DNA from 4 places in the Streptomyces citrinus genome. Region 3 is predicted to be linked to each of the others. Evidence: riboswitches for the same ligand, from Rfam matches in the RefSeq annotation. Region 3 holds a riboswitch; each other region holds the start of a gene.
What was found. Region 3 has a riboswitch for cyclic di-AMP ahead of V2W30_RS05245 (C40 family peptidase). Riboswitches for the same ligand answer to the same signal wherever they lie in the genome.
Positions count from the first base shown of each region.

Region 1 (7,740 bases), 3.9 Mb from region 3:
GACGTACTGCCTTATGGGATAGGCGAGGGCGACGACCAGTGTGCACAGGACGAGGGCGAGGAGCGCCGCGCGGCCGGTGAGGCGGGAGCGGCGGGCCTGGCGCTTGTTCTGCGAGCGGTAGACGCGCTCGGCGGTCTGCTCGCCGAGCAGGCGGAGGCGGGTGGCCGTGGAGAAGCGGTCTCTGGAGTCCCTGTCACGGACCTTGCCCGGCATCCTCTCCGCCTCCCCTGCCTCACGTACGTACGTCCCCGCACACGGTACGGGACCGAGTGCGGGGACGTACGTAACTACTGCTTCAGCCGGGCTTCGGGGCCGGTCAGCCCTTGAAGCGCGGGAAGGCCGAGCGACCGGCGTAGACCGCCGCGTCGTCCAGGATCTCCTCGATGCGCAGGAGCTGGTTGTACTTGGCGACGCGCTCGGAGCGGGCCGGGGCGCCGGTCTTGATCTGGCCGCAGTTCGTGGCGACGGCGAGGTCCGCGATCGTCACGTCCTCGGTCTCGCCGGAGCGGTGCGACATCATGCACTTGAAGCCGTTGCGCTGGGCCAGCTCGACGGCGTCCAGGGTCTCGGTCAGCGAACCGATCTGGTTGACCTTGACGAGCAGGGCGTTGGCCGAGTTCTCCTCGATGCCGCGGGCCAGGCGCTCCGGGTTGGTGACGAACAGGTCGTCGCCGACGAGCTGGACCTTGTCGCCCAGCTTCTCGGTGATGACGTGCCAGCCGGCCCAGTCGTCCTCGTACAGCGGGTCCTCGATGGAGACGAGCGGGTACGCGGAGACGAGCTCCTCGTAGTACTCCGTCATCTCGGCGGCGGAGCGCTCCTTGCCCTCGAACTGGTACTTGCCGTCCTTGTAGAACTCGGAGGCGGCGACGTCCAGCGCGAGCGCGATCTGCTGGCCGGGGATGTAGCCGGCCTCCTTGATCGCTTCGAGGATGAGGTCGAGCGCGGCGCGGTTCGACTCCAGGTTCGGGGCGAAGCCGCCCTCGTCGCCGAGGCCGGTGGACAGGCCCTTGGTCTTCAGCACCTTCTTGAGGGTGTGGTAGACCTCGGTGCCCCAGCGCAGGGCCTCGGAGAAGGACTCCGCGCCGATCGGGGCGATCATGAACTCCTGGATGTCGACGTTGGAGTCGGCGTGCGACCCACCGTTCAGGATGTTCATCATCGGGACGGGCAGCAGGTGCGCGTTCGGGCCACCGAGGTAGCGGAACAGCGGCAGGTCCGAGGCCTCGGACGCGGCGTGCGCGACGGCGAGGGAGACGCCGAGGATGGCGTTGGCGCCCAGCGAGCCCTTGTTGTCCGTGGCGTCCAGGTCGAACATCGCCTGGTCGATCAGGCGCTGCTCGGTGGCGTCGTAGCCGACGAGCTCCGGGCCGATCTGCTCGATGACGGCGAGGACGGCCTTCTCGACACCCTTGCCCTGGTAACGGTTGGGGTCACCGTCACGGAGTTCGATGGCCTCGAAGGCACCGGTGGAGGCACCGGACGGAACAGCAGCACGACCCGTGCTGCCGTCGTCGAGGCCGACCTCGACCTCGACCGTGGGGTTGCCTCGGGAGTCCAGGATTTCCCGGGCTACGACGACGTCGATGGACGGCACGAGCATCTCCTTCTGGGATGTGACGCAGGCTATGCGGGGCCGCGATGCACGGCCTCGACTCCTTGAGCCTAACCGGCTCCGGAGCATCGGCCAGCCGACCGACCGACTCTTGGACAACGCCGTGAGCGAAATGTTCCTGAACGGAACAAAAACAGTGACCCCCGTCCCGGAATGCGGGACGGGGGTCACCGATGCGAGCGGCCCGTGGGGACGGGGGCGGGGATCTCGGCGTCCGCCGATGCCGAGTGCCCCTCTACCGGTGCGCACCCATATATAGAGACACCGGCCCGGAGAGGTGCCGGCCTCTACGGGTGCTGGAGGTGCGCACCCGGTGCGGCCTACTTCAGGTGGAGCTGCTGACCCGGGTAGATCAGGTCCGCGTCCTTGACGATGTCCTTGTTCAGCTTGAACACCTTCTGCCAGGTCGTGCCGTGCGCCTCGGCGATCTTGCCGAGGGTGTCGCCGGACTTGACCTTGTACTCGCCGTCGCCCTTCTCGACCGTCTTGCCGGTGGGCGTGGTGACGGTCTCGCGCTTCTCGGAGCGGGTCGTCGTGGACGAGTCCGAACGCTCCTGCTGCTTCGGCTGGGCCTGCTGCGGCTGGGTGCTCTGCTGCGGGGCCTCGGCGGCGGGAGCGGAGGTGTTCGCGGACGCGCCGGACAGGTTCACGCCACAGCTCGGCCAGGCGCCCTTGCCCTGCGAGGCGAGGACCTTCTCGGCGACGGCTATCTGCTGCGCCTTGGAAGCCTGGTTGGCGGTGGACGCGTAGGCGGTGCCGCCGTACGCGGCCCACGTGGAGGAAGAGAACTGGAGGCCACCGTAGTAGCCGTTGCCGGTGTTGATCGCCCAGTTGCCACCGGACTCGCACTGGGCGACCTGGTCCCACTCGGAGGTGGTCGCGGCGGAGGCGGACGTGGCGCCCATCAGCGGAACGGCGACGGCGGCACCGGCGACACCGGCGAGCGTGGCGACACGGACGGCCTTGGACGGGCGGCGGTGCTTGCCCTTGCTGGAAAGCAGCATGGAGAGATCCCCTCACCGACGCCTACGAGGTGAGCTGTCGGGTTCGGGCCAGTGAGTGCCCGGCCGCGCATCCTTGTGCGCGGCTTAACCCCTAGCCGTTCGAAGTCGTCGACCTCGCACGGCGCTTACCTGGGTCCCCCGCTCCTGCCTACGGCGCTGACGCGTCGACTGTTCCCGTACGGACGTTGGCAGGATTCGGCGTGACGTCCATCGGGGCCCGCTGTGGCGAGCGGTCACGACCGTAAGCAGTCGATCCGCCCTATTTCAAAGACGATCAGGCCCTTTGAGACCCATCTCTCACTTGCGCTAAAGCGGACAAACGGCCATCAATGGGCCCCGAACTCCCGCTACTTTTCGACCGATTCGAGCCCAAGATCCAGACTCTGACCAGGAATGATGAGGTCCGGGTCCGAGCCGACCTCCTTCTTGTTCAGGTCGTAGAGCGCGGCCCACCCGCCGTCCACGTCCTGAGCGTCGGCGATGTCCCAGAGGTTGTCGCCGGAGCGGACCGTGTAGGCCCCCTCGCCGCGCTCGTCGCCTCGGGAGGCGTGACGCCCCTCTCCCGTACGGGAGTCGGTGCCGTCGTCGGCGGCGCGGTCGCCGCGGTGACGGCCGGCGGTGGACGCGTCGTCGGAGGCGGTGGCCGACGCGGAGGACTCCGGGTCGGCCGGGTCGGCCGAGGAAGTGGACTCACTCTGGCCAGACTTGTCCGAGTTGTCGTCTTTGGTGTTGTTGCCGTCGCCGCTGTCGGCACCGGCTTCGTCGGCGTCGAGCTTGTTACCGGAGGTATCCCCCGAGGTGTCGGCTGACGGGGTGTCGGAAGAACCGGAGGAACCGGACGTTTCGGCCTCGTCCGTCGCGCCCGCTTCGTCCGACGCGTCGTGATTCTTCTCTCCCGAGGAGGCGGACGAGGCGTCATCCGTGGCGTCGTCCGACGACCCGGCCGATTCGGACGCCTGCGGGGAGGCACTCGCGCCCGGGTCGACATCGGCCGAGTCGTCGCTCTTGGTGAGGCCCGCCGTGATCGAGCAGCTCGGCCAGGCGCTCGGGCCCTTGTCGCCGAGGACCTTCTCGGCGACGGCTATCTGCTGCGACCGGCTGGCCAGGTCGGCGCGCGCGGCGTACTCGAGGCCGCCGTACTGCTCCCACATCTCCTGCGAGAACTGGAGTCCGCCGTAGTAGCCGTTGCCCGCGTCCAGGCTCCACTGGCCGCCGGACTCGCACTCGGCGAGCTTGTTCCAGGTGGCGGTGGTGGAGGCGCTCGCGCTCGTCGCGGCGAGCAGCGGGATCGCGATGGCGCTGCCGGTGACCCCGGCGGCGACGATCAGAGCAGGGGCCTGACGGGGGCGACGGTGACGACCGTTCCCGGAGAGCATGCGTGTGCCTTTCGCGAGACTGATGCTGCTGCTGCACGCGACGGGTGATGCGGAGGTGACGGTTGTGCATGTGTCGCGATGACTGGTGAACGTAGCGGCACTCGAACGCTTGTCACAAGTCGATGCAGCGCAGATCACGTGAAAGTCACAGATTTGACAGTGCGTCAGTTCTGGCGGGGTGTGAACTCCACCGGGAGCGTGCGCAGTCCGCGCATGATGAGGCCCCCACGCCACCGCAAATCGTCCGGATTCGCCGCAAGCCGTAGGTCCGGCAGGGCCGTGAACAGCGTGGCCAGCGCGGCCTTTCCCTCCAGGCGCGCGAGCGGAGCGCCGAGGCAGTAGTGGATGCCGTGCCCGTAGCCGAGGTGCTGGTTGTCGCGCCGGGAGAGGTCGAGGGTGTCGGGCTCGGCGAAGCGCTCCGGGTCGCGGTCGGCCGCGGCGAGCACGACGAGTACCGGATCGCCGGCGGCGATCTCCTGGCCGCCGATGCGCAGCGGCTCGGTGGCGAACCGCCAGGTGGCCAGCTCCACGGGTCCGTCGAAGCGCAGCAGTTCCTCGATGCCGGTGGCGAGCAGCTCCGCGTCGCCCTCGGCGAGCGCCCGGTGCCAGATCTCGCGCTGCTCGGGGTGGGTGAGCAGGGAGTACGTGCCGTTCCCGATGAGGTTGACGGTGGTCTCGAACCCGGCGAAGAGCAGCACGAAGCACATGGCCGCCACCTCGTTCTCGGTGAGGTGCTCGCCGTGGTCGGAGGCGCGGATCAGGTCGGAGATGAGGTCGTCCGCGCCGTCGTCAAGGGCGCCGCGCTTGCGGTGGATCAGGTCCACCAGATAGGCGCGGATCTTCTTCACCGAGCGGGCGACACCGCCCCGCGGGCCGCCGCCGTGACGGATCATCATCCCCGCCCAGTCCCGGAAGTCGTCCTGGTCCTCGCCCGGGACGCCCAGCAGGTCGCAGATGGCGTAGATGGGGAGCGGGAAGGCGAAGTCGTGGATCAGGTCCGCCTCGCCCTTCGCCGCGAACTGGTCGATGAGGCGGTCCGTCAGCTCCTGCACCCGGGGCGCGAACGCGGCCACGCGGCGCGGGGTGAACGCCTTCGCGACAAGGCGGCGCAGCCGGGTGTGGTCCGGCGGGTCGATGTTGAGCAGATGCGTCATCAGCTCGGCCTTGCGCTCGCCCGGGATGCCGGTCTTGCCCTTGGCGTGGGAGGGCTCGTCGTGGTGGTCCGGGTTCTTGCTCAGCCGCTGGTCGGCGAGGGCCTGCCGGGCGTCCGCGTACCGCGTGACCAGCCAGGCCTCGACACCGCTCGGCAGGGTGGTGCGGTGCACCGGGGCGTGCTCGCGCAGCCAGGCGTACGCGGGGTACGGGTCGCTGGCGAACTCCCAGGTGAACAGTTCGGGCATGGCGGGCGGCTCGGGCGCCGGGGCGGGGGCGGGGCTTTCGGTCACGCCCCGACGGTATCCGCCGACGAGCGGGACGCGGCCACCCGTCCACGGGCCGCGGTTCGGGCCTGTCCGGCGGATCCTGTCGCGGACGCGGGGCCTGGCCCGCACGTCAGCACAGCACAGCGCGGGTCGCCCTGATGCCACCTGACCCGCCGGACAGGCCCTCGGCGGATCCTGTCGCGGACGCGGGGCCTGACCCGCACGTCAGCACAGCACAGCGCAGGTCGCCCTGGTGCCACCTGACCCGCCGGACAGGCCCTCCGCGGATCCTGTCGCGGACGCGGGGCCTGACCCGCACATCAGCACAGCACAGCGCAGGTCGCCCTGATGCCACCTGACCCGCCGGACAGGCCCTCCGCGGATCCTGTCGCGGACGCGGGGCCTGACCCGCACATCAGCACAGCACAGCGCAGGTCGCCCTGATGCCACCTGACCCGCCGGACAGGCCCTCGGTGGGCGCCGCTCGCGGCACCGAAGCGGGCTTCGCTCGCCCAGGGGCGCGGGGAACCGCGCGACCGGCCACGACGAGAGCCGCGCCCGGCAGCGCTCCCCGGCCCCGCGGACGGGTGGCGCGGGCGGGTGGCGCGGGCGGGTGGCGCGGGCGGGTGACGCGGAGCCTAAAGCCCTTCCGCCGAGCGCACGGCATCCCGGTAGGCGCGGGCGGCAGCCCGCAGCGCCGCCTCGGGGTCGACCCCTCCGCCTCCGCCCGGAGGGCCAGCGCCAGGAGTTCGTAGCCGACGCCCTCACCGCGCGGCACCTCGACGTCCAGCGCCGCGGTGCGCACGCGGGAGCCGAGCTTCGCCGCGAGGGCGAGGCCGGGCTGGCCGAGCGGGACACCGTCGGTGACGGACGCCCGCCGCTTGGCCTCGCCCTTCTTGCGGAGCCAGATCTCCCGGACCTCCTCCGGGGTGGCGGCGCTCTCGTCCCCGAAGACGTGCGGGTGGCGATGGATGAGCTTGTCGACGATGCCGCCCGCGACGTCGTCGATGGAGAACGGCTCGTCCTCGCCGCCCGCCTCCTCGGCGATGCGGGCGTGGAAGACGACCTGGAGCAGGACGTCGCCGAGCTCCTCGCGCAGCTCTTCCCTGTCGTCCGTCTCGATCGCCTCCACCAGCTCGTACGCCTCCTCGATGGCGTACTTGGCGAGGTCCTCGTGGGTGCGCAGCCGCGACCACGGGCACTCGCGGCGGATGCGGTCCATGACCTGGACGAGGTCCAGGAGGCGGGCGCCCGGCAGATCGTACGAGCCGGGGAGCAGTTCGAGCGCGGGCATCTGCTCGCGGCCGGAGCCGGCCAGCGTCGCCAGGCCGTCGGTGAGGCGGCGGTCGCCCTCGGCCGTGGTGAGGACGACGACCGTGCGGCCGCCGCCGACGCAGCGGTCCACGAGGTCGCGGGCCGTGGGCGCGGCGACGACGACCTCGACGCCCGCTTCCTTCAGGTACGGCAGCTGCGGGTGCGCGGGGTCGGCGCACAGCACCTCGTCGGCGCCGCGCAGCGCCTGCCACGCCTGCCAGGACAGCAGCCCCGGGGCGACCCGGTGGCTGGTGGTGAGCAGGACGATGCGGCCGGCGGGGTCGTCGGCGGCGTCCACGGGGGCGTTCACCTTGTCGTTCACGTCTCGAACGTAACCCAGGGCACTGACAGCGCGTACGGCCAGGCGGCCGCTAGGCGGTCTGCTGGGCCTCGGACGCCAGGGCGGTGACCTGTTTCACCCAGGGCGTCTTCGCGTCGACGCGGCTGCTCTTGGTCACGTCCCAGGAGCCGTAACGGGGGTTCAGGTCGACGTCGAGTTCCTTGGACGCCTGGGAGAGCGCCTTCCAGAACGCGGCCTTGCCCGCCTCGGTCTGCATGTCGGCGCCGAGGGTCGTCGCCAGCTTCTGCGCCTCGATCTCGGTGCGCAGGGACTCGGTGAGCCGCTTGGGCGCGACGTTGTACTGCTGGAGCCAGGCGACCTCCAACTGCTTCGCGCCGCCCGCCTGTTGTTCGAGACCGGCCCGCATCTGCTGCATCTCCTTGCGGGTGACCGTGACGCCGCTGTCGGTGGCGGCCCGGTGCAGGACGCGGTCGAGGACCATCGTGTGCAGCGTGTTGCGGGTGAGGCCACCGGTCTTGGCGATGGCCTGCTCGTACTGCGCGCTGTCGGCCGTCGCGGCCTGCTGGGCGTCCCGGACCTCGTTCACCCGGCTCTCCAGCTGGGAGACCGTGATGCGCTGCCCGCCGACGACCGCGGCGGCACCGGGGTGGGCGTCGCTTCCGCAGGCGGTGAGGAGGGGGACGGCGGCGGCAGCGGATGTGAGCACGAG
Region 1 is NZ_CP146022.1:4,985,567-4,993,306, reverse strand. Features, by position in the region: gene V2W30_RS23430 (septum formation initiator family protein) at 1-213, opposite strand, end outside; gene eno (phosphopyruvate hydratase) at 317-1,603, opposite strand; gene V2W30_RS23420 (transglycosylase family protein) at 1,936-2,619, opposite strand; cyclic di-AMP (ydaO/yuaA leader) riboswitch at 2,624-2,785, opposite strand; gene V2W30_RS23415 (transglycosylase family protein) at 2,967-3,995, opposite strand; gene V2W30_RS23410 (cytochrome P450) at 4,160-5,395, opposite strand; partial or broken gene V2W30_RS23405 (nucleoside triphosphate pyrophosphohydrolase) at 6,055-7,028, opposite strand; gene V2W30_RS23400 (SurA N-terminal domain-containing protein) at 7,102-7,740, opposite strand, start outside.
Region 1: linked by a shared signal. The riboswitch ahead of V2W30_RS23420 (transglycosylase family protein) and the one ahead of V2W30_RS05245 (C40 family peptidase) in region 3 are both predicted to bind cyclic di-AMP.

Region 2 (7,740 bases), 2.9 Mb from region 3:
GGCCGGCGCGCGCGGCGAGGCACGGGCCCGCTGTACGCCGCGGGACCGCACGGGCTGCGTCACGTACAGGCCGGGGCTCGCCGCCCTGTCGGGCGGCGCCCTGTTCGTCGACGTGATGACCGACGTACGCTCCGCCGGACGGTGATCGGCGACAGGGGTGCGTGCGCATGGGCGGGGCGGGCGAGCTGGCGCTGGCCGTGCTGGTGGCGGTCGCCGGGTGCGCCCAGTGGCTGACCGGCATGGGGTTCGCGCTGATCGCCGCGCCCGCCCTGGTGCTGCTCCTCGGCCCGACCGACGGGGTGCTCCTCGCCAACTGCGGTGCGGGGCTGGCGAGTTGCGCGGGCCTGGTCGGCAGCTGGCAGCGGGTGCGGCTGCGGGCGATGCTGCCGTTCGTCGCGGCGTCCGTGTGCACGGTTCCGGTCGGGACGTGGGCGGCGGCCCGGCTGCCGGAACCCGTCCTGATGATCGTCCTCGGCGCGCTGGTGTGCCTCGCCGTGGCCCTGGTCGCCCGCGGCCTGCGGCTGCCCGCGCTCGGCGGCACCGGCGGCGCGGTCGCCGCCGGGGAGCGGGCGGCTTCATGAACGCGGCGGCCGGTGTGGGCGGGCCGCCGATGTCGCTGTACGGCGTCAACGCGGGCTGGTCCATGCGGGAGTTCGTGCCGAACGCGCAGTTCTACGGGGTCGTGGTGAACGTCGTCTCGATCGCGGCGGGCGGGCTGCCCGGCCTCGACCGCGGGACGTGGTGGGCTGCGGGCGGCGCCCTGGTCGTGGGCGGGCTCGCCGGGTGGGGCCTGTCCGGCCGGGTCCCGGACCGCGGTCTGCGCGGCATGGTGCTCGGCCTCGCGCTGGTCGGCGGCTGCGTGGCCGTGGCCAAAGGACTGTGGGGGCTGTAGCCCGCACGTCACCCCGCGCGCCGACCCGTATGTCACCCCGCGCGCCGACCCGAGCGGCTCCCGAGCCGCCCCGGCGCCCCGCGCACGACCGGCGCTTTAAGCAATCTTGACGCGAGCACCGCTCCCGACCGGCGCAACAGATCCTGCGGCCACCGTCCGCACAGGTCAGGCTTCCAGTGACCGAACCGGAGGTGTTGCATGGCAGCGGGCCCGCGGACGCGACGCGTTCTTCTGGGGACCCTCGTCCCCGTCCTCGCCTGGGCGGCGACCGCCTGCGGCTCGTCGGCGGGGTCCGTCGGCGCGGACGTCGCCGCGCACCCCGACCCCCGCCCCTCCGGCGCTCCCTTCGCCCACCCCGGTGTCCTGGTCGACAAGGCGCAGCTCACCTCGGCCCGCGACCACGTGGCCCGCGAGGAAGAGCCGTGGCTGTCGGCGTACAAGGAGATGAGCGGCAGCAAGTACGCCGACCTCGACTACAGGGCGAAGCCGTACGACGTGGTGGAGTGCCCGCCCGACACCCGCCCGGGACAGGGCTGCGTCGAGGAGCGCGAGGACGCCATCGCCGCCTACACGCAGGCACTCCTGTGGAACATCACCGGCGAGAAGGCCCACGCGGACAAGGCCGTGCAGATCATGGACGCCTGGGCGGGCACCGTGAAGGAGCACACCGAGGGCAACGCCGGACTCCAGACCGCCTGGGCCGCCACCTCCTGGGCGAAGGCCGGCGAGCTGATGCAGTACACGTACGACGGCTGGCCGGACGGCGAGGAGCTCAAGTTCCAGCGGATGCTGCGGGAGGCCTACCTGCCGGTGGTCGAGACGGGCTCCGCCGACTTCAACGGCAACTGGGACCTGGTCATGGCCGACGCGACCATGAGCATGGCCGTCTACCTGAACGACCAGGCCGCCTTCGACAAGGCCGTCGGACACTTCCGTACGCGGGTGCCCGCCTACTTCTACCTGGAGTCGGACGGGGCGCTGCCGGTGAAGCCGGCCGGCAGCGACATCGACACCCCGGCGGAGCTGCGGACGTACTGGTTCGGGCAGTCCACCTTCAAGAACGGCCTCGCCCAGGAGACCTGCCGCAACTTCAAGCACGCCAGCTACTCCCTCGCCGCGACCTCGCACATCGCCGAGACCGCCTGGCACCAGGGCGTCGACCTGTACGGAGAGGTGAAGGACCGGCTCGCGGCCGCCCTCGAATTCCACTCCAAGTACCAGCTGGGCGCCGCCGCCCCCGCGTGGCTGTGCGGCGGGAAGGTGCAGCGGGACATGGGCCCCGACACGGAGGTGGGGCTCAGCCACCTCCAGGGGCGGCTGAAGATGGATCTCCCGCAGACGCAGGCGCTCACCCGCAAGCAGCGGCCCGAGGGCACGGACGACCTGTTCGTCGCCTGGGAGACCCTCACCCACGCGCAGTCCGCCTGACCCGTCTGAACGGATTCGCCTCACTGCTCCTGATGGCGTAGAGTTGCATTCAACGGCGCGGGGTGGAGCAGCTCGGTAGCTCGCTGGGCTCATAACCCAGAGGTCGCAGGTTCAAATCCTGTCCCCGCTACTGAAGAACCGGGCCCGGAATCTTTCGAGATTCCGGGCCCGGTTCGTTTTTGCCGTTGTTCCGTCACGCGTCGTAGTCTCGTCCGGACGATGAGTGACGTGCGGCGAGGGTGGACGAGAGCGGCGGCGCTGACCGTGCTGCTCGCCCTGTGCGCGCTGTTCCTCTCCGGCTCCTGCCACGAGGGGTACGACACCGGCGCCGTCGCCCATCACGACCACCACCAGTGCGCCCCCGCCGAGCAGCACGTCGCCGCCGCGCAGCCCGGCGACCGGGAGCGGCCCGACGGTCCTGGTGGACCCCAGGCCGCCCGGCACGGCGGCGCCCCTGGTCGCCGGTGGCGTACGCCACGGCTCCCCGCCCGCGCCGCGCGCCGCCGCCTCCCGCGGGACACCGGCTGCTCATCGCCCTCGGCGTCGACCGGAACTGAGGCCCGCCCGCCTCAGCACCTCCGAAGGACGGATCAGAACACCCGAAGGGCCACCACCACCCCATGCTCGGAAAGCTTCAGCCCACGGCCGCCCCGGCCGCCGTGGGAAACACGCCCGTGCTCGCGATCGACGGCTACTGGGCCAAACTCGAAGGCTTCAACTTCGGCGGCATCAAGGACCGCGCCGCGCTGTACATGGTCGAACGGGCCCGCGAACGCGGGGAGTTGCGGCCGGGCGGCGCCGTCGTCGAGTCGACCTCCGGCACGCTCGGGCTCGGACTCGCGCTGGCCGGGGTGCACTACGGGCACCCCGTGCACGTCGTCACCGACCCCGGGCTCGAACCCCTCGTGGAGCGCATGCTGGCCGCGCACGGCGCCCGCGTCCACGTCGTCGCCGCGCCGCACCCGGTGGGCGGCTGGCAGCAGGCGCGGGTCGAGCGGGTCGCCGAACTCATGGCGGAACTGCCCGGGTCCTGGTGCCCGAACCAGTACCACAACCCCGACAACCCGGCCGCGTACACCGGTCTCGCGGCCGAACTCGCCGAACAGGTGGGGGAGTTCGACGTGCTCGTGTGCGCGGTGGGGACCGGCGGGCATTCGGCGGGGATCGCGCGGGCGCTGCGGGGGCGGTACCGGATGCCGGACCTGGAGCTGGTCGGCGTCGACTCCGTCGCCTCGACGATCTTCGGGCTGCCCGCGGGGCCCCGGCTGATGCGGGGGCTCGGCTCGTCCATCCACCCCTCGAACGTCGACCACGCCGCCTTCGACGAGGTCCACTGGGTCGGCCCGGCCGAAGCGGTGCGCAGCGCGCGGGAGCTGGCCGGGCGGCAGTTCGCGACCGGCGGCTGGAGCGTGGGGGCGGTGGCGCTCGTCGCCGGGTGGCTGGCGCGGACCCGGGCGGCGGGGACGCGGATCGTCGCCGTGTTCCCCGACGGGCCGCAGCGCTACTTCGACACCGTCTTCAGCGACGAGTACTGCGCGCGGCACGGGCTGCTCGGCGCGGCGGTGCCGCACGCGCCGCGGGAGGTCGCCGGCCCCGAGCCGGGGATCACCGGCTGGTCGTACACGGCGCGCCGCCGGGCGGGGGTGCGGTGATGGCCGCCGCCCGACTCATGGCCCGGACACGGCGGTTCGACCCCGCCGTGCGGCTCCTCTTCGTCAACCAGTTCTCCATCAACCTCGGCTTCTACATGCTGATGCCGTATCTCGCGGCGCATCTGTCGGGCCGGCTCTCGCTCGCCGCCTGGGCCGTGGGGCTCGTGCTCGGCGTACGGAACCTGTCGCAGCAGGGGATGTTCCTGGTCGGCGGGGCGCTCGCGGACCGGCTCGGGTTCAAGCCGATGATCGTCGCGGGATGCGCGCTGCGGACGGCCGGGTTCGGGGCGCTCGCCGTCGCCGACACGCTGCCGGTGCTCATCGGGGCGTCGGTCGCGACCGGGCTCGCGGGGGCGCTGTTCAATCCGGCGGTGCGCGCGTACGTCGCCGGGGAGGCGGGGGAGGAGCGCAGGGTCGAGGCGTTCGCCCTGTTCAACGTCTACTACCAGGCGGGGATCCTGCTCGGGCCGCTCGTCGGGCTCGCCCTGACCGGCGTCGACTTCCGGCTGACGTGCGCGGTGTCGGCCACCCTGTTCGCGGTGCTCTCCGTCGTGCAGACGGTCCGGCTGCCCGCGCGGCGGCGTACGGACGTGTCCGGGGACGACGGCCGGGGGCAGTGGGCGAGCGTCCTCGGCAACCGCGCCTTCTGGCTGTTCTCGCTGGCGATGACCTGCTCGTACGTCCTGTCCTTCCAGATCTACCTCGCGCTGCCGCTCACCGTGGAACGGCTGGTCGGCGACGGGACGGCCGGGCAGGTCGCGACCAGCGCGCTGTTCGTGGTGTCGGGGGTGGTGGCGCTCGCCGGGCAGCTGCGGATCACCGACCGGTGCCGGCGGACCTGGAGCCGGGAGCAGTGCCTGGTGGCGGGGCTCGCGCTGATGGGCGCGGCGTTCCTGGTGCCGGCGGCGGGCGGCACGGGGTGGGTCGGGATCGCCGGTCTGCTGCTGTGCGCGGCGGGGCTCGCTACGGCGACGGCCGTGCTCTACCCGTTCGAGATGGACACGGTCGTCTCGCTCGCGCGGGGGCGCTGGGTCGCCACGCACTACGGGCTCTACAACACGGTGTGCGGGGTCGGCATCACCGTCGGGAACCTGGCCGTCGGGGCGCTGATGGAGTCCGACGGCGTGTGGTGGGCGCTGGCCGGGGTGGGCGGTCTCGGGGCGGTGGCGCTGCACCGGATCGGGGCGTCGCGGACCGCTGTGGCGGCGAGCGCCGCGGGCCCGCCGGGGTAACCCGTACGGCCCACCCTGCTCGCAGCCGTCCCGGTCGCCGGGAACCCTTGGTGAGACGCCCGGACAGCGGGCGCGGACCTGGCGGGAGACGAGCGGTGGGGCAGCGAGGAGGGAGCCGGAACAAGCATCGCCACAGGTCGGACACCGGCGCCACCCGCACCTTCCTCCGGCTGCTGCCGCTCCTGCTCGTCCTCTGCGGCGCGCTCTACGAGTACTTCACCCCGGCCGGATTCTCCGGGGCACCCCTGTTCAGCGCCGCGCCGCTGGTCGCCGCCCCCTTCTTCCTGCTGCGCGGCACGCTCTGGACCGGGGTCCTGTCGATCGTCCTGATCATCGCCGTGCACCGCAGGTACACGGGGGAGTTCGGCTCCGACGTCATCACGGAGATCCTCACCGTGGCGACCGTGTGCGCGCTGGCCTGCTTCATCAACCGGATCGTGCGGCGCAACGACGAACAGCTCGCGTCCGCGCGGCAGATCGCCGAGGCCGCGCAGTTCGCCGTGCTGCCCGTGCCGGCCGGGCGGATCGGCGGGCTGGCCGTCGCCGCGCGCTACGAGGCGGCGCAGGCGGGGGCGTTCATCGGCGGGGACCTGTACGCGGTGCAGGACACCCCGCACGGCGTCCGGGTCGTCGTCGGTGACGTACGCGGCAAGGGCATGGGCGCGGTCGCCGCCGTCGCCGTGGTCATCGGCGCGTTCCGGGAGGCCGCCGAGCAGGAGGGCAGTCTGGAGGCGGTCGCCCAGCGGCTGGAGCGGGCGCTCGCCCGCGAGGGCACCCGGCGCAGCGGCATCGACGACTTCGAGGGGTTCACCACCGCCGTGCTCGCCGAGATCCCGCACGGCGACACGGTCGTCCGCGTCCTCAACCGCGGCCACCCCGAACCCATCGTGCTGCTCGGCGACGGCACCGTACGCGTCGTCGGACCCGACGAGGCGGCGCTGCCGCTCGGCCTGAGCGAACTCGGCAGCCGGCCCGACCGGTCCACCGTGACGGACTTCCCCGCCGGGGCCACCCTGCTGCTCTACACGGACGGGCTCTCCGAGGCGCGGGACGCGGACGGTGTCTTCTACGATCCCGCGACCCGGCTCGGCGGGCGCCTCTTCCCCGGACCCGACGAACTCCTCGCGGCGCTCGCGGTCGAGGTGCACGCCCACACCGGGGGCGCCGCGACCGACGACATGGCGCTGCTCGCCGTACGCCGGCCGTGACTCTCCGCATAACAATTGACGCACCGTCAGGATTGCGGCCGGTTCGAGTGCTCGGCCAAGTCGACCCGTTCCGCCCGATCTTGGCCTGTTAAGTCCTGGCCAAAGACGTGAACGATCAGTGGGAACGGCTTGGAATTAGTGTCGGCTGTCTATTAACGTTCGATAACGCAGCGCGGTCGTCCCAGCCGTCACAAGAGATGGCTCCGTGCGCACACGCTTAATCCCGCAAGGGAGCCGGGGAACCACCAACTTGGGGTGAATCGGACATCGTTGATGTGTCGGCGATGTCGGTAGGAGACCTTCCTGCTCCGAACCCGTCAGCTAACCCGGTAGGCGAGAAGGAAGGAAAGGAGAGCGCCCCCGTGGCGTCGAACCGGCCTGCCCCCGAGGCCCCCACGTTCTCCTACGGCTCCGCCGAAGCACCCGCTTTCGGCGTCGAGCAGGAGAGCTGGGAGGAGTGGAACCCCACCGAGGAGTCCGTCCGCCCCGTCCGCGGCAAGCACCGCGTCGCACGGCAGCGCGGCGGACTCGCCCGCAGCTCCACGGTCCTCGGCGTCGGCGTGATCGCCGCTGTCGGCGCGGGCGGCATCGCCACCGCGCAGGGCGGCAAGCCCGCGGTCCAGATCTCCATGCCCGACCTCTCGGCCGTCAAGGACTCGCTGCCGGAGGCCAAGTCGCTGCCCGGCGTGGGCGCGCTGATATCCGACGACTCCGACACCACCCCGGCCGCCGCGGCCGCCCCGCTCACCACCATGGGCACCGGCAGCGGACAGTCGGACGCCGGCGAGACGCTGCGCGCCCGCATCATGCAGCAGGCCGAGACGCAGCAGGACGCCGCCGACGCCGCCCAGAAGCAGGCCGCCGAAGAGGCCGCCGCGCGGCAGGCCGCCGAGGAAGCCGCCGAGAAGCAGAAGGCCGCCGAGACCAAGGCCGCCGCCGAGAAGAAGGCGGCCGAGGAGGAGGCGCGCAAGAAGGCCGAGGCCGAGCGCCTCGCCAAGCTCGCCAAGAGCTACAAGATCCCTGTCGCCTCCTACACGCTCACCGGCACGTTCGGGCAGCCCGGCGCCATGTGGTCCTCCGGCTACCACACGGGTCTGGACTTCGCCGCTCCCACAGGTACCCCGATCTACGCCATCCACTCCGGCACCATCACCGAGGCCGGCTGGAACACCGCGTACGGCTACCGCACGGTCCTCACCCTCGACGACGGCACCGAGCTGTGGTTCTGCCACCAGTCGTCGATGAACGTCACGGTGGGCCAGAAGGTCACCACCGGCGACGTCATCGGCCGCGTGGGCGCCACCGGCAATGTCACCGGGCCCCACCTG
Region 2 is NZ_CP146022.1:4,045,429-4,053,168, reverse strand. Features, by position in the region: gene V2W30_RS18905 (sulfite exporter TauE/SafE family protein) at 168-581, shown strand; gene V2W30_RS18900 (hypothetical protein) at 578-892, shown strand; gene V2W30_RS18895 (alginate lyase family protein) at 1,091-2,320, shown strand; tRNA gene V2W30_RS18890 (tRNA-Met) at 2,377-2,450, shown strand; gene V2W30_RS18885 (cysteine synthase family protein) at 2,941-3,972, shown strand; gene V2W30_RS18880 (MFS transporter) at 3,972-5,204, shown strand; gene V2W30_RS18875 (PP2C family protein-serine/threonine phosphatase) at 5,300-6,412, shown strand; cyclic di-AMP (ydaO/yuaA leader) riboswitch at 6,617-6,763, shown strand; gene V2W30_RS18870 (M23 family metallopeptidase) at 6,775-7,740, shown strand, end outside.
Region 2: linked by a shared signal. The riboswitch ahead of V2W30_RS18870 (M23 family metallopeptidase) and the one ahead of V2W30_RS05245 (C40 family peptidase) in region 3 are both predicted to bind cyclic di-AMP.

Region 3 (7,740 bases):
ACGCGCTTGGCGCCGCCCGCGACACCGGCGGCCGCGGCCTTGGACGCCTCCTCCGGCTTGAGCCACGTGTACTTGAGGATCTCCGCCTTCGAGCCCAGCCGCTGGGAACAGTACGAGCAGTCCTCGGGGCACAGCCCCGACTTCAGGTTCACCAGATAGTTCAGCTTCACCCGGCGCCCGAACCACTGGCGGCGCACCTTGCCGGCCGCGGCCACCACGTCGAGCAGTTCGTCGTCGGTCGTCGCCAGCACGGCGAGCGCCTCTTCACGGCTCGGCAACGCGCGCCGAAGCCCCTTGTCCACCAGCGTGTTCAGCAGGTCCATGGAGCCTGATCCTTGCCTATGAAGACGCTCAGAGGAAAGGAGACTTCGTACAAAGGACTGCGTTCGACGTGTGGGTATTGCCACATCCTGACCTTGTGGCGGGACGGTTAGGGTCTGTGCGTTACCTACAAAACGGGGTCCCGATGACTGCACCGTCCACGCCGCCCGCAGCACCGTTCGACTGGATCGAGGAGCAGCGCCGCACGCGCGCGGCGGCGGGTCTCACCCGCACCCTGCGCCCGCGCCCCGCGCACTCCCCGCTGCTCGACCTCGCGGGCAACGACTACCTGGGACTGTCCCGCCACCCCGAGGTCGTCGAGGGGGCCGCCGAGGCGGCACGGCAGTGGGGCGGCGGCGCCACAGGGTCGCGGCTGGTGAGCGGAACCACCGAACTGCACGCTCAACTGGAGCGCGAGCTGGCCGAGTTCTGCGGCTTCGAGGCGGCCCTCGTCCTGTCGTCCGGTTACGCGGCGAATCTCGCGGCCGTCACCGCACTCGCCCCGCACGGCTCACTGATCGTGTCGGACGCGGGCAACCACGCCTCTCTGATCGACGGTTGCCGGCTCGCCCGTGGTGCCACGCAGGTCGTACCGCATGCCGACCCCGAGGCCGTCCGTAAGGCGCTCGGTACCCATGACGGCCCGGCCGTCGTCGTCTCGGACACGGTCTTCTCCGTCGACGGCGACCGTGCGCCGCTCGGGGAACTGGCGTCAGTATGCCGGGAGTTCGGGGCGGGTCTGCTTCTCGACGACGCCCACGGCCTGGGTCTGCTGGGCGACGGCGGGCGCGGCGCCCCGCACGCGGCGGGCCTGGCGGGCGCGGCCGACACCGTGGTCACCGTCACCCTCTCCAAGTCCCTGGGCAGCCAGGGCGGAGCCGTCCTCGGCCCGGCCCACGTCATCGAGCATCTCGTCAACGCCGCCCGTACGTTCATCTTCGACACCGGGCTCGCCCCGGCCGCGGCCGGGGCCGCGCTCGCCGCCCTGCGCGTACTGCGCGGGGAACCGGAGCGCGCGGCGCGCGGCCGGGACGTCGCCCTGACGTTGCATCAACTCCTCACCGGTGCGGGATTCTCAGCCGTACGACCGGACGCCGCCGTCGTCTCCGTGCTCGCGCCCTCGCCCGAGGATGCGGTGAGCTGGGCCGCGGGCTGCCGTGCGGAGGGTCTCGCGGTGGGCTGCTTCCGCCCCCCGTCCGTCCCCGACGGCATCTCGCGACTGCGACTGACCGCCCGTGCCGACCTCACCGACTCGCAGGTCGCCGAGGCCGTACGTGTGATCAGCCGTACGTCTCCCAAGGGCGCGATCAGCGCAGGGAGTTGACGAAGCCCGTCCAGGCGGACGGGGTGAACAGCAGGGCGGGCCCCGCCGTGCGCTTGGAGTCGCGCACGGCCAGCAGGCCGGTGAGGGGCCCCGAGGGCAGGGGGGCCGTCTCGACACAGTTGTTGGCGCCGGTGCTGCGGCTGCTGCGCCGCCAGTGCGCGCCACGGAGGGATGTGCTGGAGGGTACGGACGAAACGTGCCGAGGCAGTGCAGTCATGGTGCCTCCTTACGCAGTGCCGTGGCACGACGGGGTGTCGGCGACTCCGTCTGCCCGGCGAGCTGTGCGATGAATTCCAACGAGTCCTCGGGCGAAAGGGCGTGGAGCACAAGAGCATCGAAGGCGTCCGTGTACGCCTTGAGGTCTTCTTTCCGTTCGAGGTAGAGGCTACTCGTCAAATGGTCGAGAACAACCACATCCAGATCAGATGTGTTCGGAAAAGAGAACACAACGAAAGGGCCTGTGATGCCGATGTGGCTGCCTCCGGAGAACGGCAACACCTGGATTCGGACATTCGGCATATGCGCCGCTGACATCAAGTGCGTCAATTGCCGGGAGAGAATGCCGTTCCCGCCCACCTCGCGACGGAGCACCGCCTCGTCGAGCACCGCGTTCATCTGGAGCGGCGGCCGACCGCGCAGCACGTCCTGTCGCGCGAGCCGCACCTCCACCAGGGCGTCGATGTGCCGTTCCGGCATGCCCGCGAGCACCGAACGCGTCACCGCGCGCGCGTATTCGGGAGTCTGGAGCAGTCCCGGCACGACGCTCGTCTCCAGCGTCCGGATGCGGCAGGCCTGCGACTCCAGACTGATGAAGTCGCTGTAGGTGGGCGGCAGCAGCCCCCGGTAGGCGTGCCACCAGTGGCGTCCGCCCGCGTCCTCGGCGCCGGCCAGAGCGACGACCAGCTCCCGCAGCCGGGGGTCGTTCGCGCCGAAGGCGTCGAGCAGCAGCAGCACGTCCGAGGGCTTCACACCGCTGCGTCCCGTCTCGATGCGGCTCACCTTCGACTGGTGCCAGCCGACCAGGCGGGCGGCCTCACCGCTCGTGAGCCCGGCCGCGACGCGCAACGCGCGCAGTTCCGCGCCGAGTTTGCGGCGGCGTACCGCGGGACCGTACTTCATAGTGACTCCTCGGCTCCTCCGGCCTTGGGCTGGGGCGGCTCTTGAGCAGACGGTAGAGGAACCGGCGTGCGCTCGCCCAAATACGGTCTGTCGTCGCAGAGTTCACCGCTTCGGGCGACAGATATATGCATATCTTGAGGGATCGCCACCCTTGAGGGACATCTAAGTGGCACTCTGGCGCGAAGCAGTAGTCGCGGGCCGAGCGAGAGCGATCCGCCGCAGGCGGACATGCGGCCCCGGCGGGAAAGGGACGACGTCGCCATGGCAGACCACCAGGAAGCATCCGTCACGCTGCCGAGCGATCCCGCCTCGGTGTCCGCCGCCCGCCGGTACGTGAGCAACGTACTGGCGGAATGGGGGATGCCAGGAGACAGCGACGAGGCCGACACCGTCCGTCTGATCGTCTCCGAGCTCGCGACGAACGCGGTGCAGCACACCCTGGGGCAGTCACCCACGTTCACCGTCGACGTCGAGCTCGAACGCGACGAGCGGCTGCGCATCGGCGTCACCGACAGTCACCCCCGCTACCCCAAGCGGCTGCCGGCCGCCGTCCAGCAGGACAACGGGCGGGGCATGGTCATCATCCGCTGCCTCACCGCGGAGTTCGGCGGAAGACTCTCGGTCTCCCCGACGCCCGAGGGCGGCAAGACCGTCTGGATCGCGCTGCCCTGGATCCACGCGTCCAATGGCTCGAACGGACGCCCCACGCAAGCGTGTTGACGCTCCATCAGGCGCCCGTCCGGCCGAAGGCCCCACGCAGGAGGGCCCGGAACCCGTCCACGGCCGGGTTCGTCTCGTCGGCCCGGTGCACCATCGAGATCGTCCGCCGCAGATCGCCCGGTTCGAGGCGTCGTACACCCACCGGTGTCGCCGACATCCGCGCCACCATCTCCGGCACCACCGCCACCCCGAGTCCCGCACTCACCAGCGCGCACACGAGCACATAGCTCGGCGTCGAGACGAGGACCGACGGCGTCGCCCCGACCCGCGCGAGCGCCGACTCGACCCCTTGGCGCGGCGGATGCGTCGGCGCCATGCTGATCAGTGGCTGCCCGGCGAGCTCCCCGAGCGGCAGCCGCGCCGCCCCCGCGGTCCCTGCCGTCAGCGCGTGCCCCGGCGCCGTCACGAGCACCAACTCCTCGACGAGTACGGGCTCCTGGGCCACCGAAGCGGGCACCGCCACCGCGGCGGCGGGCTCGTACGCGTGAGTGAGCGCCACGTCCACCTCCCCGGCGGCCACCGCCGCGATGCCCAGCGGCGGCTCGTACCCGGCGACCGTGAGCTCCACGTCCGGATGCGCGCGACGGAACGCGGTGAGGGCCGGCGGGAGCAGATGCATCCCCGCCGTCGTGAAGGTGCCGAGGCGCAGCCGCCCGCCCGAGAGCCCCGCCAGTTGGGCGAGTTCGTGCCGGGCACGCTCCATCTCGTCGAGCACGCGGCGGGCCGTCGTCACCAGGACCTCACCCGCACCCGTCAGCCGGGCACCCCGGTGGTGGCGTACGAGAAGCGCGGTCCCGGCCTCCCGCTCCAGTTTCGCGAGCTGTTGGGAGAGCGCCGGGACCGTGTAGCCGAGGCGCTGTGCGGCCCGGGTGATCGATCCGGCCTCGGCCACCGCCACCAGGGCGGCGAGCCGCGTCGGGTCGTACATGCGGGTCTCCAGAGGGGCGGCGCGGACGCGAGGGCGGAGCGACCGGAGCGGGCGAGGGGGGTAAAGCAACGCTTTAGGCAGACCCAGAATATTGCACATACCTGCTGAAGGCCCGGCTCGGGCAGGCTGACCGCCATGGACGCTCAACTGGTCGCCTTCACGGGCGTCGCCGCGGGAATGGTCGCTCTGCCCGGCGCCGACTTCACCGTCGTCGTACGCAACTCGCTGGTCTCACGCCGCGCCGGCGTGGCCTGCGCCCTCGGTGTCGCCGGCGGCCTGCTCGTCCACACGGCACTCGCGGTCGCGGGCGTCGCCGCGGTCCTGACCGCCGTGCCCGCCCTCTTCCGGGCCCTCCAGATCGCCGGCGGCGCCTATGTGCTCCACCTCGGCGTCCGCACCCTCCAGTCCGCTGCCCGGCCGCTCGCGGAACGCCCCGGCGCGGACATCGGCACGGAGCTCGGCACGGAAGGGCGCGCGCACACGGGCGGTGCGCTGCGCCAGGGTTTCCTGACCAACACGCTCAATCCGAAGGCGCCGATCACGTTCCTGAGCGTGCTGCCGCAGTTCGTGCCGCAGGGAAGTCCGGCGCTGCCGCGCACGGCCGTCCTGTCGGCGATCGTCGTGGTGCTCGCCCTGCTCTGGTTCCCGGCCGTCGCGCTGCTCGTGGACCGGCTCGGCCGGTGGCTGCGCAGGCCGCGCACCGCCCGCGCCGTGGAGGCCGTCACGGGGAGCGCTCTGGTCCTGCTGGCGGGGGTCCTTCTGCTGGAGTCCCTGTTCGCGTGAGCGCGCGGCGCAGCACCCAGGGCAGCAGTCCCCACAGCGCCGCGCAGACCACGAGGGTGCCGACGCCCGCCGCGATGCCCGCGCCGCGGTCGAGCGTCACGTCGACGACCAGCAGCACCGACCCGGACAGGGCGAGGACGAGCACGCACATGCCGTAGGCCGCGAGCCGCGCCGACACCCGCACGATCTGCGGCTTGGCCCCGAGCTGGAAGAGCACCCGGTGCACGGCCGCGGGCGCCGTCAGGAGGGCCGCCGCCACGACCGCGAGCAGCAGCGTCGTCACGTAGGTGGCGCGCTGTACGGAGTCCAGGGACGGGAAGCGGGGCGTGAACGCGAGCGTCAACAAGAAGGCGAACAGAAACTGCACCCCGGTCTGTACGACCCGGAGTTCCTGGAGCAGCTCACCGAAATTGCGGTCGGCGCGCTCCAACGGGGTCTCGTTGCGCTCGCTCATGTCGCCATGAGTAACCCATAGTGCGGATTTCAATCGAATTTCAATCGAAAGCGACCGCAAGGGATCTTTTATGGCCGTCGGTGGGGCGGGCCTGGCGCCCGGCCCGCCCCACCGACGGCGCGTCGGCACGGTGGCGTGACGGGTCGCGCGTCAGCGCACCCGGCCGTACCAGACGCTCTTCGTCCAGATCTTTTGCAGTCTCACCACGTCACCGGTCTTCGGGGAGTGCCAGATCCGTCCCTTCCCGGCGTAGATCCCGACGTGGTACACGCTCCGGCCCGAGTGGAAGAAGACCAGGTCACCGCGGGTGCGGGAGGACGCGCGGATATGACGCGTCTTGTTGTACTGCTGCGCGGCGGTGCGGGGCAGCTTCTTGCCCGCCCGCTTGAACGAGTAGAGCGTCAGACCCGAGCAGTCGAACCGGTGCGGGCCCGTCGCGCCCCACTTGTAGGGCGATCCCTTCTTGGATGCCGCGACCTGCAGAGCTTTGGTCGAGGCCACCGCCGCCGACGCCTCGGAGGCGGCGCCGGGGACCATGAGTCCCGCGCCGGCCACGGCGAGGGTGAGAGCCGAGGCGGTACCGGCCCTCGTCAGCAGCGACGGAACACGATCGAGCGCAGTCATGCGCAACCCTTCGTCAGCCGCCTGCGAAGGATGACCTGTCGGGTTCGGGCTGGCGAAGATGCCCGGCCGCGTACCGCGGCTTCACCCCAAGGGCCGCTCGGTCACACCTCGGTCGAGGTGAGCCGGCGACCCGTCGTGCCTGGGTCCTCCACTCCTGCCGATGCACTTCTGTCGACCTGACATCCGCGAGGCGGCAGGACTCGGCGTCCGCGCGGACCGCCCCGCCGTGGTGGCGGGGGCTTGTCGTCGGAAGGGATCTTCACGCACTCCTGCCGCGGATTCCGAGCTGAACCGGCGGTAAGTGAGGCTCGTCACGCTTGACCCGTTCAGGTGGACAGTGCGGCTTTCGGTCCCTGGGTGCGAGGCCCGACCACGCTCGCACCAGGGGCGGAACGGTGAATTCCGTTGTCCGCCTACAGTCCTGACGCAACTCTGGACGGCTTCGTGACGGATGAACGTCTACGCCAATCGGGGGTACGCCATCTGGGCCGTTTCGGCCCTGGTGCAGACGGGTCGGGCGGTCGAAGCGCGGTCGGCGACCTCAACTGACAGTTTCTGGCGGCAAAGTGACCCGCTGTGTTCGCCTCTCGCCGTCCAAGACGCGTAGAGCCCGTGTCAGGGTTGCCGCGTGCACCTCGCTCTCTCCGCGCTGGTGCATCAGCGTCAGGGCGTCCCGCAGCGCTGTCGCCCGACTGACGAGCGCCTGCGCCGCACGCAGCCCGCGGTAGGTGTCGTCCCCGCGCGCCGGATTGATCCGCGCGAGCAGATTGACCACCGCCAGATAGGCGTCCACCAGTTCGCACTCGGCGCGGGTCAGCGCGGGCAGCGGCGGCTGTTCGGGTGGGTACATCGGCACGTCACCTCGGGTCCTGAGTGCCGAGGGAGGCCTTGCGGCTCGTCAGGACGTGGTCCACGAGGCCGTACTCCAGGCTCTGCGCGGCAGTCAGCACGGTGTCGCGCTCGATGTCCGCGCCGATCCGCGCCTTCGTCCGGCCCGAGTGCAGTGCGAGCAGACCCTCCAGTTGGTCGCGCACCCGCTCCATCTCACGGGCGGTGATCTCCAGATCGGTGGGCTGGCCCTGGGCCGGCTCGGGCAGGGCGGGCTGGTCGAGGACCACGCGCGACCCCGGGAGCATCATCCGCTTCCCGGGCGCCCCGGCCGCGAGGAGCACCGCGGCGACGGACGCGGCCTGCCCCAGACATGTCGTCTCCACCTCGCACCCGACGTACCGCATCGTGTCGTAGATCGCCGTCATCGCGCTGAACGAGCCGCCGGGGGAGTTGATGTACAGCGAGATCGGCTGGTCGGGCGCGGTGTATTCGAGGTGCATGAACTGCGCCATCACGTCGTTGGCGGACGTGTCGTCGATCGGGGTCCCGAGAAAGACGATGCGTTCTTCGAGCAGCTTCGCGTAGGGGTCGAGCGTGCGCTGCCCCGTAGCCGTGTGCTCCGTGAACTCGGGCAGG
Region 3 is NZ_CP146022.1:1,098,784-1,106,523, reverse strand. Features, by position in the region: gene bioB (biotin synthase BioB) at 1-323, opposite strand, end outside; gene V2W30_RS05280 (8-amino-7-oxononanoate synthase) at 467-1,645, shown strand; gene V2W30_RS05275 (DUF397 domain-containing protein) at 1,629-1,862, opposite strand; gene V2W30_RS05270 (helix-turn-helix transcriptional regulator) at 1,859-2,764, opposite strand; gene V2W30_RS05265 (ATP-binding protein) at 3,026-3,484, shown strand; gene V2W30_RS05260 (LysR family transcriptional regulator) at 3,492-4,412, opposite strand; gene V2W30_RS05255 (LysE family translocator) at 4,548-5,195, shown strand; gene V2W30_RS05250 (DUF6328 family protein) at 5,134-5,649, opposite strand; gene V2W30_RS05245 (C40 family peptidase) at 5,800-6,273, opposite strand; cyclic di-AMP (ydaO/yuaA leader) riboswitch at 6,277-6,411, opposite strand; gene V2W30_RS05240 (hypothetical protein) at 6,815-7,123, opposite strand; gene V2W30_RS05235 (ATP-dependent Clp protease proteolytic subunit) at 7,131-7,740, opposite strand, start outside.

Region 4 (7,740 bases), 4.0 Mb from region 3:
CGTGCCCTCGGTGTGCGTGATCGGCGTGGCCGGGGCCGCGGCGGCGTCCGTGATGGGCGGCGGCGACGAAGGCAAGGAGACGCAGGCGGCGTCGGCGCCCGACGCGAGCGCCGTGAAGCCGTCCGCGGTGAACAACAAGCTGGACACGCAGTTGCAGGACCTCTCCGCGGACGCGGGCGACTTCGCCGACCGGGCGAGCCGCACGCAGGAGCGGATCGACCTCAAGGCGAAGCAGGAGGCGGACCGCAAGAAGGCCGCCGAGGAGGCCGCCCGCAAGGAGGCGGCCCGCCCGAAGTTCGCGTTGCCGGTGAAGGAGCACGGCCTCAGCGCCTACTACGGCCAGGCCGGTATCAACTGGATGTCCGTGCACAGCGGCATCGACTTCCCCGTGTCGTACGGGACTCCGGTGATGGCGGCGACGGACGGGACCGTGCGCACGCAGTGGAACAGCGCGTACGGGAACATGGCGATAGTCACCGCCAAGGACGGTACCGAGACCTGGTACTGCCACCTTTCCGCGCACACCGTGATGAGCGGCCCGGTGAAGGCCGGGGACGTCATCGCGCGCTCGGGCAACTCGGGCAACTCGACCGGCCCGCACCTCCACTTCGAGGTACGGCCGGGCGGCGGTTCGGCGATCGACCCGCTGCCGTGGCTGCGCAGCCACGGCCTCGACCCGACCTGATCCCTCCCCCGTAACCCCGCAGAGCCGCAGGCCCCATAGAGCCGCAGGCCCCATAGAGCCGCAGCCCCATGGAGCCGCAGCCCCATAGGACCCTGGCTCCGTAGAGCCCTGGCCCCACGGAGCCGGCTACAGCTTCTCGACCGGCGCGTACCGCAGCAGCAGCCGCTTCGGCTTGGGGTCGCCGAAGTCGATCGTCGCCTCCGCGTTCCCGCCGGAGCCGCCCACGCCGACGACCGTGCCAAGGCCGAACTGGTCGTGCGTGACGCGGTCGCCGACGGCGAGGGACACCACCGGCTTCTCGTTGGCGCGGCGCGTGGCGAACGCCGGTGTCGTACGGGAGCGGGACGACGACAGGGACGCGGCGATGCCGCCGCCGATGCTCTTGGTCGAGGGCGCGGGGGCCGCACCGCCCTTGCGCTTCCACTCCAGGTGCGCTTCCGGGATCTCCTCCAGGAAGCGGGACGGCGGGTTGTACGAGGGCTGGCCCCAGGCGCTGCGCATCGAGGAGCGCGTCAGGTAGAGCCGCTCGCGCGCACGCGTGATGCCGACGTACGCGAGCCGCCGCTCCTCCTCCAGTTCCTTGGTCTGCCCCAGCGAGCGCATGTGCGGGAAGACGCCGTCCTCCATGCCGGTCAGGAAGACGACCGGGAATTCGAGGCCCTTCGCGGTGTGCAGGGTCATCAGCGTGATGACGCCGCTGCCGTCGTCGTCCTCGTCCGGGATCTGGTCGGAGTCGGCCACGAGTGCGACGCGCTCCAGGAAGTCGGAGAGCGTGCCGCCGCTCACCACGTCCTGGTTCTCCTCCGCCGCGCCGGACTCCTGCTCGAACTCCAGGGCCACGGCGGCGAGTTCCTGGAGGTTCTCGATCCGGGTCTCGTCCTGGGGGTCGGTCGAGGCCTGCAACTCGGCGAGGTATCCCGTCCGTTCGAGGACGGCTTCCAGGACCGTGGCCGGGCCCGCGCCCGACTCGACGATCGTACGGAGGTCCTCCATGAGGGTGTTGAACCGCTTCACCGCGTTCGTGGAGCGGGCCGCCATGCCGTACGCCTCGTCGACGCGGCGCAGCGCCTGCGGGAAGGAGATCTTCTCGCGCTGCGACAGGGCGTCGATCATCGCTTCGGCGCGGTCGCCGATGCCGCGCTTCGGCACGTTCAGGATCCGGCGGAGCGGGACGGAGTCCTCGGGGTTCGACAGCACGCGCAGATAGGCGAGGACGTCCCGGACCTCCTTGCGCTCGTAGAAGCGGACGCCGCCGACGACCTTGTAGGGCAGGCCGACGCGGATGAAGATCTCTTCGAAGACGCGGGACTGTGCGTTCGTCCGGTAGAAGACGGCGACGTCGCCCGCCTTCGCGTCGCCCGCGTCGGTGAGCCGGTCAATCTCCTCGGCGACGAACTGCGCCTCGTCGTGCTCGGTGTCCGCGACGTAGCCGGTGATCTGGGCGCCCGCGCCCGCGTTCGTCCACAGGTTCTTGGGGCGGCGCGATTCGTTGCGCTCGATGACCGCGTTGGCCGCGGTGAGGATCGTCTGCGTGGAGCGGTAGTTCTGCTCCAGGAGGATCGTCGTCGCGTCCGTGTAGTCCTCCTCGAACTGGAGGATGTTGCGGATCGTGGCGCCGCGGAAGGCGTAGATCGACTGGTCGGCGTCGCCCACGACGCACAGCTCGGCCGGGTCGGCGCCCTCGCCGTCGGTCGGGCCGACCAGCTCCCGCACCAGCGCGTACTGCGCGTGGTTCGTGTCCTGGTACTCGTCGACCATGACGTGGCGGAAGCGGCGGTGGTAGTGCTCGGCGACGTCGGGGAACGCGCGCAGCAGGTTCACCGTCGTCATGATCAGGTCGTCGAAGTCGAGGGCGTTGGCCTCGCGGAGCCGCGACTGGTACATCGCGTACGCCTGGGCGAGGGTCTTCTCGAAGCCGTCGGCGGCGGTGGCGGCGAAGTCCTCCTCGTCGATCAGCTCGTTCTTCAGGTTCGAGATCTTGGAGCTGAAGGACTTCGGCGGGAACTTCTTCGGGTCCAGATCCAGGTCGCGGCAGACCAGGGCCATGAGCCGCTTGCTGTCGGCGGCGTCGTAGATCGAGAAGGAGGACGTGAAGCCGAGCTTCTTCGACTCGCGGCGCAGGATGCGCACGCACGCGCTGTGGAAAGTGGACACCCACATCGCGTTGGCACGCGGGCCGACGAGCTGGCTGACGCGCTCCTTCATCTCGCCCGCGGCCTTGTTCGTGAACGTGATCGCGAGGATCTGGCCGGGGTGGACCCCGCGCTCGGCGAGCAGGTACGCGATGCGGTGGGTCAGGACACGGGTCTTGCCGGAACCGGCGCCCGCGACGATGAGCAGGGGCGAGCCGCCGTGCACGACGGCCGCCTTCTGGTTCTCGTTCAGCCCGTCCAGGAGCGCGGCCGAGTCGATCACCGGGCGCGGCGCACCGTCGCGGTAGTGGCCGTCCCTGGACGGCGGCACGTCGAACTTCCCGCCGAACAGGTCGTCCGGGATCGGCTCGGGAGCCGTCGCGGGGTCGGTGTCCTCGGGCGGCGGCGGGGGCTCCTGCGTACCGCTCTGGAGGCTGGCCAGGAAGTTGTCGTCAAAGAGGCTGCTCATCGCTCTACGAGTCTAGGCCGCCCCACTGACACCCCGCCGCCGCCTTCACGACACCGCGCGAAGACGGGCCGTCCGCACGTCCCCGGATTCGGAGAAGTGGCTGGTCAGAAGCCGAGGATCTGCCAGACCTGTCCGCCGGGCGACTTCTTGCCGCCCTCCATGACCGTCCCGTCACGGTCCGCGACCGACCATGCGGAGACGTACACCTTCTTGTCCCACGGGTCGACGGCGACGCCGGCCGGGAAGGGCACCTTCACGCTGGTCCGCTTCTTCGTGGCGTGGTCGATCCTGGTGACGGTCCCGGCGAAGAGCTGGCTGACGTAGAGATCGCCCCGCTCGGTGACGGCGACGCCGGTGATCGAGCCGAAGCCGGACGTCCAGCCGAGGATCCTGCCCCGCGGGCTGACCTTCCAGACGCGGGCGGTGGGTTTGGTGGCCTCGCCGTTCAGGTCGCCGACGTAGAGATTGCCGTCGGGCCCGAGGGCGATCGAGGTGGGTACGGCCTCGTGGCCGTTGTGGTTCGGGAAGACGGTGAACGGCTTCGCCTTGCCGCCCGGCGAGACCACGACGAGGTCGTTGCCCGCCGCGTCCGCGACGACGCGGCGCCCGTCGGGCAGCGCGAGCACGGCGTACGGGTTGGAGTCGACGGACGCCTTGTGCGGGTTGTACTTCAGTTCGACGGCCGAGATGTCGGCCGCGACCCGGTGGTGCCCCCAGTCCAGGTCGAGGAGTTTGCCGAGCGTGTTCCACGGTTTGCCTTTGGGGACCTGGCTCGGCGGCGCCCACGTCATGACGCCGGACGCGCGCCCGTCCCGTACGGAGACACCGTCGAGGCCGGTCGCGAAGCCGCCGTCCGCGGTGGCGGCCGACGGCAGCCCGGCGACGAACGTCGCCTGCCGCCACCGCCCGCCGTCCCGGTACAGCTTGGTGACGCCCGCCGAGGTGCCGAGGCAGGTGTCGCCCTCGGGGCCGCCGCCGCCCGGCAGGCACTTCTTGCCGCCCCGGCCGGCTTCGGCGACGTAGACGTGGCCGTGGTCGACGGAGAGCTGGCGCGGGTTGTCGAGCTTCGCCGCGATCACTTCGACCACCGGCTTTCCGGTGCCGTGCGCGTCGCCGGCGGCGGCCGGTCCCGCGCTCAGTCCGACCCCCACGGCGACCGCGGCTCCGGCGGTGGCGGCCACGGCCCTGCGTCCCTGACTGCTGATCGACATCTGCTACCCCCTCATCCTTCGGGAGCAGGACCCTAGTGCGGACATGTCGGCGGACTCCGTAACTCCGTGAAGACTCCGGCCAATCTACGGACAACTCGTCGCAGATCCTTCCGGATCGGCCAGGCATGGAGAGGCTCGGGCCGCAGGAGTATCCAAGGTCACGAAAATGTATCGGGCATATCGAACATCAACCTTCACAGCGGCAACACGAGTTGGCTACCGTGCTGCGCGGGCCGTCCGTCCCCCCGCCCGCGAACAACGCGGCGACCGGACAGCCCCCGCTGAGTTCCGTACGCCGCGAGGCAGGGAACCGGGGACCCACCGACCTTGGGGTGAATCGGACCAACGACCCGGCAGCACCGGGCAGTTGACCGTAGGGCAGCCTTCCGCACGACGAGCGTCACCCGCCCGAACCCGACAGCTAACCCGGTAGGCGGACCATGGAAGGAGTCGCCTGCCTTGGCGTCGCACCGCAAGCCGCGCAGCCGGTCCCGGATCTCCGGCGGCCTCCGTACGACACCCGCCGTCGGCATCACGACCGCCGCGCTCACCTCCGTCGCCCTGCTGTCGCAGACGGCCCAGGCCGCCCCCACGCAGCCCGACCGGCCGAGCATCGAAGAGGTGCAGAAGAAGGTCGACACCCTGTACCGGCAGGCCGAGGTGTCCACACAGAAGTACAACGCGGCCAAGGAGCGGACCGAGGGGAAGAAGAAGCAGGTCGACAAGCTCCTCGACGACATCGCGCAGCGCACCGAGAAGATGAACACGGCACGCCAGAAGCTGGGCCGGTTCGCCGCCGAGCAGTACCGCACGGGCGGCGTCAGCGACACGGCGACGATGTTCCTCGCGGACAACCCCGAGGACTACTTCTCGCAGCGCCAGCTGATGAGCCGGCTCACCGGTGAGCAGAAGAAGGCCGTCGACGACTACCAGGTCCAGCAGCGCACCACCGCGAAGAAGCGGACCGAGGCGCAGGCCGGCCTCGAGGACCTGACCACGTCGCAGGCCGAGCTGAAGACCACCAAGCAGGACGTGCAGACCAAGCTGTCCGACGCGCGCCAACTGCTCTCCAAGCTGACCGCCGAGGAGAAGGCGCGTCTCGCGGCCATCGAGAAGGCCAAGCAGGAGGCGGCCGCCAAGAAGGCCGCGGAGCTCGCCGCCCAGCAGAAGGCGGATGAGGAGGCGAAGCGCGAGGCGGCCGAGGAGGCCGCCCAGCAGGAGGAGGCCGCGGGCTCGTCGTCCGACACGGGCTCCTCGGACTCCGGTTCCTCGGCCTCCGACTCGTACGCCACCAAGGCCGCGAAGGCGCTCGCGTTCGCCAAGGCGCAGGAGGGCAAGCCGTACGTGTGGGGCGCGACGGGCCCGGACTCGTACGACTGCTCGGGGCTCACGCAGGCCGCGTGGAAGGCGGCCGGCATCTCACTGCCGCGCACCACGTGGGACCAGGTCGAGTTCGGCACGACGGTGCCGCTGTCCGACATCCAACCCGGTGACCTGGTGTTCTTCTACGACGACATCAGCCACGTCGGCCTCTACCTCGGCGACGGCATGATGATCCACGCGCCGAAGCCGGGCGCGTACGTCCGCGAGGAGTCCATCTACTACGACGGCACGTCGTCGATCCACAGCGTGGTGCGGCCGGCCTGACCCGGCCTGACTCGGGTCTCGTTCGGGGCGGTGCTGCACCGCCCCGAACGAGACCCACAGGTCTCTGAGCCCCCTCAGGACTCCCAGGCCCCTCAGGTCCAGAGAACGGCGATGAAGATGTTGGCGATCGTCAGACCGCCGACCGCCGCGAACAGGCCCTTCTCCGCCTTCTCCTCGTCGCGCTTCACGTACACGATGCCGAGGATGACGATCAGGATCGCCAGCTTCACGCCGATCTTGATGTTGTTCACGGTGTTGTCGTCGGCCTGATTGAGGCCGACGAGGGCGACGCCGGTCACCAGCATGGTCAGGGCGCCGTGCAGCATGGCCTTGTTGAAGCGGGCCGTGCCCTGCCCCATCGCGGACATCTGCGTGAGGAAGCCGCCGAGCAGGGAGGCGATGCCGATGATGTGCAGGCCGACGAAGATGTGGATGAGTACGTCCATGAGGCGGAGCGTAACCGGGCGGTGATCGTCGCCCGCCACCGCTCCCCCACGCACTTCCTCGCGCTCCCTCGCACTCCCCCACCTCTCAAGCGCCTCGCACGAGCATCCGCGGGCACGCGCCTGTCACTCTCTGACACCACCCATAACAAACGGACCAGTTGCGAACAATCCGCCGCCAACCCGTTACGCCCAGGTTTAGCGTCCTTCCTCAGGTGACCGGCTCCCCACCGCCGCCCGGGCCAGGGGCGGCAGTCGGACACCACCGCCGAGAAAGGTCCGGCGGCGGCCCGCTCCCCCTGTGCGGGCCGCCGCCGGACGCGTAAGCAGGACGTTCCGAAAGGACGTGGCGTCACGTGCCGGCAGCGCACCGCAAGCCCCGACAGCGCTCGCTCAGTGGCAGTACGGCCCGCACAGCGGCCACCCTCGCCCTCGCCTCCGCGGCGACCGCCACCGCCTTCGACGGCGGCGCGGCGCACGCGGAGCCACGGCTCTCCCCGACCGAGGTGAAAGCGAAGGTCGACAAGCTCTACCAGGAGGCGGAGGTCGCCACCGAGAAGTACAACGGCGCGAAGGAGAAGGCCGAGAAGGCCCAGAAGAAGGTCGACAGCCTCCAGGACGAGGCGTCCCGGCGCACCGAAGCCCTCAACTCCCAGCGGCAGAAGCTGGGTGCGGTGGCGGCGGCCCAGTACCGCACGGGCGGCGTGGACCCGGCCGTCCAGCTCCTCCTCTCCTCCACACCCGACCGCTACCTGGACGAGGCCGCGCTCGCCGACCGGGTCGGTACCCGGCAGGCCGCCACGGTCTCCCGGGTCCGCAAGGCGCTGCGCGAGATCGACCAGGTACGGGAGCGGGCCGACGGGACGCTCTCCGAACTGCGCGGCAAACAGCGGGAGTTGGAGCGCCAGAAGAAGACGGTCACGAAGAAGCTGGGCGAGGCGAAGCGGCTCCTCGACCGCCTGGACCCGGCCGACCGCACGCTCATCTCCGGCGGCTCCGGCGGCTCGGGCGGTTCGGGGGGCGCCGACGGTTCCGCAGACGCCGAGCACGCCTCTCGCGCCACCTCCCGTGACGACCTCGCCGCAGGCTCCGGCGCGTCCACCAACTCCCGGGCGGCGGCGGCCATCTCCTACGCGCGGGGCGCCCTCGGCAG
Region 4 is NZ_CP146022.1:5,147,581-5,155,320, reverse strand. Features, by position in the region: gene V2W30_RS24110 (peptidoglycan DD-metalloendopeptidase family protein) at 1-685, shown strand, start outside; gene pcrA (DNA helicase PcrA) at 812-3,286, opposite strand; gene V2W30_RS24100 (ScyD/ScyE family protein) at 3,391-4,497, opposite strand; cyclic di-AMP (ydaO/yuaA leader) riboswitch at 4,767-4,948, shown strand; gene V2W30_RS24095 (NlpC/P60 family protein) at 4,957-6,144, shown strand; gene V2W30_RS24090 (hypothetical protein) at 6,237-6,590, opposite strand; gene V2W30_RS24085 (C40 family peptidase) at 6,944-7,740, shown strand, end outside.
Region 4: linked by a shared signal. The riboswitch ahead of V2W30_RS24095 (NlpC/P60 family protein) and the one ahead of V2W30_RS05245 (C40 family peptidase) in region 3 are both predicted to bind cyclic di-AMP.